Regions from separate parts of the Nonomuraea sp. CA-143628 genome, predicted to be linked through region 1. Evidence: riboswitches for the same ligand, from Rfam matches in the RefSeq annotation. Region 1 holds a riboswitch; the other holds the start of a gene.
What was found. Region 1 has a riboswitch for glycine ahead of gcvT (glycine cleavage system aminomethyltransferase GcvT). Riboswitches for the same ligand answer to the same signal wherever they lie in the genome.

Region 1 (2,448 bases):
GCTGCCTGTACGGCGTGACCCCGTTCAGCACGCTCGACTGGGTGCCGGACCTCCTGGTCGACACCTTCAACCGGATGACGCACCCCAGTGGCGCCCACATGGCGGTCGCGACCTGCCGTCCCGGCGACTACTTCACGTGGACGCTCTCCGGGCCGCGGCCCGACAGCCGGACGCCGTCCGAACCCCGCGGCGACCCGCACCAGGTGGCGCGCGACCTCGTCGCCGACTGGCATCCGGCACTCCGCCGCATCGTCGCTGACGCCACCACGATCTTCCCGGTACGGCTGCGCAGCGCCCTGCCCGTCGAGCCATGGGACGACCCGCACGTCACGCTCCTGGGCGACGCCGTCCACACCATGACGCCTGGACGCGGTGAGGGCGCCACCATCGCTCTGCGGGACGCCCTCCTGCTGACGAGTACGCTCAGCGACGTGGCCGCCGGGCAGGTGCCGCTCGCCGCCGCCAAATCGCGGTACGAGCAGGAGATGCTCAGGTACGGCTTCGCCGCCGTACACACCTCCCGGCACAGCCCTTTTGGCCCCAAGCGGCCGGATCCCCACGCGACAACTCCCCCATGACAGCACTAGGCTTGCGGACATCACCGTCGAAACCGTGCGGGAGAGCGTCCTGGCATCCGGCCAGGTCCCCTGAAGGAGCAAGCCCTCCCCGCGAACCTCTCAAGGCAAAGGACCGCACGGACGAGGTGTCCTCTGGAAAGCAGGCCTGGCGGCCTCGCCGAAGGTGAAAGTCCGGCAAATTACGGGCGAAGCTCTCAGGCACCCATGACAGAGGGGGAGGATGTCTGGCATCCGATCCTGCCCTGAGGTGCGCATATGTCACGTCCTACACCGCTCCGAGAGGTCCACGAGAGCCTCGGCGCGACATTGACCGATTTCGCCGGGTGGCTGATGCCGCTCCGCTACGGCAGCGAGTCCGCCGAGCACAACGCCGTGCGCCAGGCGGCCGGGCTGTTCGATCTCTCCCACATGGGCGAGATCTTCGTGACCGGACCGCAGGCGGGCCAGGCGCTCGACTACGCACTGGTGGGGCACCTGTCGGCGCTCGCGCCCGGCCGGGCCCGCTACACCATGATCGTGAACGAGCGTGGCGGGGTGCTGGACGACCTGATCGTCTACCGGCTCGGGGACGAGGAGTTCGGCGATGAAGAGTTCATGGTGGTGGCTAACGCCTCCAACTATGAAAAAGTCGGGGAAGAGCTGAAAAATCGCGCCAAGTCGTACAACGCGGTGGTCGAGGATCGCTCGGAGCAGTACGCGCTGATCGCCGTGCAGGGGCCGCGCGCCCAGGAGATCCTCGCCACGCTCACCGATGCCGACCTCGCCGGGCTCAAGTACTACGCGGGCCTGCCCGGTCTGGTCGACGGGCGGCAGGCGCTCATCGCGCGCACCGGCTACACCGGTGAGGACGGGTTCGAGCTGTTCGTGGCCAACCAGGACGCCGTGCCGCTCTGGCACGCGCTGAGCGAGGCCGGCCGGCCGTACGGACTGCGGGCGGCGGGTCTGTCCAGCCGTGACACGCTCAGGCTCGAAGCGGGCATGCCGCTGTACGGCAACGAGCTCGGCGTCGAGCTGACCCCGTTCGACGCGGGGCTGGGCAGAGTGGTGAAATTCGACAAGCCGGGCGACTTCGTCGGCAGGTCAGCGCTGGAGGCGGTCAAGGACACGCCGCCGCGGCGCCGGCTCGTCGGACTGGTCGCGCGGGGTCGCCGGGTGCCGCGCCACGGATACCCGGTGACCAAGGACGGCGCCGTCGTCGGCGAGGTCACCAGCGGGGCACCCTCCCAGACCCTGGGTAAGCCCATCGCCATGGCCTACGTCGACAATGGGGCCGACGCAGGTCTGGCCGTGGACATCCGGGGCAGCCATGAACCTATGGACCTCATTGAGCTGCCCTTTTACAGGAGGAACAAGTGAGCAACATCCCAGACGAGCTGAGCTACACCAAGGAGCACGAGTGGGTGGCCGGGCTCGACGACGGCATCACCGTGACCATCGGCATCACGGCCTACGCGGCCGAGGCGCTGGGTGACGTCGTCTTCGTGCAGCTTCCGGAGGTCGGCTCGACCGTCGAGGCGGGCGACTCCGTGGGTGAGGTCGAGTCGACCAAGTCGGTGAGCGAGATCTACACCCCCGTCGGCGGCGAGATCGTCGAGGTCAACCAGGCCGTCGTGGACGATCCGTCGCTGGCCAACAGCGACTCCTACGGCGACGGCTGGATGTTCCGCGTGCGCGTGGAAGGCGACCCCGAGGACCTGCTCACCGCCGAGGAGTATTCGGCGCTCACCTCAGGCGAGTCCTGACCCACCCGCCGGGGTCCTGCCGGACCCCGGCCCTTCTGAAGGGCGCCCATCAATGGCGATCAGCGTCTTCGACCTGTTCAAGATCGGCATCGGCCCGTCGAGCTCGCACACCGGCGGTCCCATGGCCG
Region 2 (2,448 bases), 3.4 Mb from region 1:
ACGGCGTCGAGGTGAGCGCGCGGCCCTCCGACTCGATCGCGCTCGCCTTGCGCACCGGAGCACGAATCTTCGCCAGTGAGGAGGTCGTCCAGGAGGCCGGGGTGATCATCCCCGACGACCAAGAGGACGAGGTGGAGAAGTTCAGGGAGTTCCTTGACACGATCACCCCCGAAGACTTTGGCCGGGCGGGGTAGGTATTTCAGTGCATTTAGGCTTCACGACGCGCCGAGCGGGATCGTTGACTGCGCATGGTCACGGTCCTACGGTGCAAGTGAAACCCATGGCCGCGCTTTTACGAACCCCCAGATCAGGCCATGGGATGAGAGAAAGCCGGAGGTCCGCGTGGCGGTCAGCAGCGGCGAGGGAAAGACGGCCGGCCAGGAAGATCCGGTGCGGCGTGAGAGTGCGCGGCAGCGTGCCGGAGAGCAGGGCCTGCTCTTCGACGAGCAGCCCACGACACTGCCGAGTGACATCGGATACCGCGGCCCGACGGCGTGCGCGGCGGCCGGCATCACCTACCGGCAGCTCGACTACTGGGCGCGTACGGAGCTGGTCCAGCCCACGATAAGAGCCGCGCACGGCTCGGGCTCCCAACGGCTCTACAGCTTCCGCGACATCCTGGTGCTCAAGGTCGTCAAGCGGCTCCTCGACACCGGGGTCTCCCTCCAGCAGATCCGTACGGCCGTACAACACCTGCGTGACCGCGGGGTCGGCGACCTCGCGCAGATCACGCTCATGAGCGACGGCGTCAGCGTCTACGAGTGCACCTCGGCCGACGAGGTGATCGATCTGCTCCAGGGCGGTCAGGGCGTGTTCGGCATCGCGCTCGGCCGGGTCTGGCGCGAGGTCGAGGGCTCCCTCGCGGAGCTGCCGGGGGAAAGGGCGGCGGTCGAGGACAGCGTCCCGGCCGACCACCCCGCTGACGAGCTGGCCCAGCGGCGACGGGCGCGCCGCATAGGGTAGCAATCCGGTAGTAACCTTAGAGGCGCAAGGCTGACGACCCCCTGCGGGAGAGTCCCGGGCTGGTCCCGGGGCGCCGAAGGAGCAACCCTCCCCGGAATCTCTCAGGCACCCGTACCGCTCGGGGTAGGCAACTCTGGAAAGCAGGCACGCCCGCCAGGCGCGCCTCACCGACGGTGCAAGCCCTCATGGGGGTGAAGCTCTCAGGTCGCCATGACAGAGGGGGAGATCCGGCACTCGCCCGCGCCCAGGCGCCGGTCTCCATAGCCCTCGGGAGGCACCTTCCATGACCGATCTGTCAGCTCCGCCGTTCTCGACCCGGCACATCGGCCCGTCCGAATCCGAGCAGCAGCGCATGCTCGAGGCCGTGGGTTTCGAGTCCGTGGCCGACCTGGTGGCGGTGGCCGTCCCCGAGTCCATCAGGATCAAGGACCGGCTCTCGCTGCCCGCCGCGGCCAGTGAGACCGAGGTCATCGCCGAGCTGCGGGCCATCGCGGGCCGTAACCGGGTGCTCACCTCGATGATCGGCCTGGGCTACCACGACACGATCACCCCGGCGGTGATCCGCCGCAACCTGCTGGAGAACCCGGGCTGGTACACCGCCTACACCCCCTACCAGCCGGAGATCTCGCAGGGCCGCCTGGAGGCGCTGCTCAACTTCCAGACCGTCGTCTCCGACCTGACCGGGCTCGACGTCGCGGGAGCCTCCCTGCTCGACGAGAGCACGGCCGCCGCCGAGGCGATGACGCTGGCCAGGCGCGCGGGCAAGTCCAAGAGCGACGTGTTCGTCGTCGACGCCGACGCGCTGCCCCAGACCAAGGCGGTGCTGGCCACCCGCGCCGAGCCGCTGGGCATCACGCTGGTCGAGGACGCGCTCGACGGCGAACTGCCCGAGTGCTTCGGTGTGCTCGTCCAATACCCGGGCGCCTCCGGCCGGCTGCGCGATTTCCGCGCCGTGGCCGAGGGGGCGCACGCCGCGGGCGCGCTGGTCGTGGCCGCCGCCGACCTGCTCGCGCTGACCCTGGTCACCGCGCCGGGCGAGCTCGGCGCCGACATCGCGATCGGCTCCTCGCAGCGCTTCGGCGTGCCGTTCGGCTTCGGCGGGCCGCATGCCGCCTACATGTCCGTACGCGAAGGACTGCAGCGGCAGATGCCCGGCCGCCTCGTGGGCGTCTCCGTCGACGCCGACGGCGCGCCCGCCTACCGGCTGGCCCTGCAGACCCGCGAGCAGCACATCAGGCGGGAGAAGGCCACCAGCAACATCTGCACCGCGCAGGTCCTGCTGGCCGTCATCGCCGGCATGTACGCCGTCTACCACGGGCCCGAGGGGCTGCGCCGCATCGCCGGTCGCGTGCACCGGCACGCCGCCGCGCTGGCCGAGTGCCTGCGCCGTGGCGGTGTCGAGGTCGTACACCGGGAGTTCTTCGACACCGTGCTGGCCAGGGTGCCCGGCCGGGCCGCCGACGTCGTCCGGCAGGCCGCCGAGCG

Region 2: linked by a shared signal. The riboswitch ahead of gcvP (aminomethyl-transferring glycine dehydrogenase) and the one ahead of gcvT (glycine cleavage system aminomethyltransferase GcvT) in region 1 are both predicted to bind glycine.

The regions. Positions count from the first base shown of each region.
Region 1 is NZ_CP192072.1:10,634,491-10,636,938, forward strand. It holds gene ACQP2T_RS48195 (FAD-dependent oxidoreductase) at 1-578, shown strand, start outside; glycine riboswitch at 606-703, shown strand; glycine riboswitch at 704-799, shown strand; gene gcvT (glycine cleavage system aminomethyltransferase GcvT) at 834-1,934, shown strand; gene gcvH (glycine cleavage system protein GcvH) at 1,931-2,320, shown strand; gene ACQP2T_RS48210 (L-serine ammonia-lyase) at 2,373-2,448, shown strand, end outside.
Region 2 is NZ_CP192072.1:7,189,408-7,191,855, reverse strand. It holds gene ACQP2T_RS33000 (bifunctional nuclease family protein) at 1-194, shown strand, start outside; gene ACQP2T_RS32995 (MerR family transcriptional regulator) at 343-963, shown strand; glycine riboswitch at 998-1,090, shown strand; glycine riboswitch at 1,091-1,190, shown strand; gene gcvP (aminomethyl-transferring glycine dehydrogenase) at 1,247-2,448, shown strand, end outside.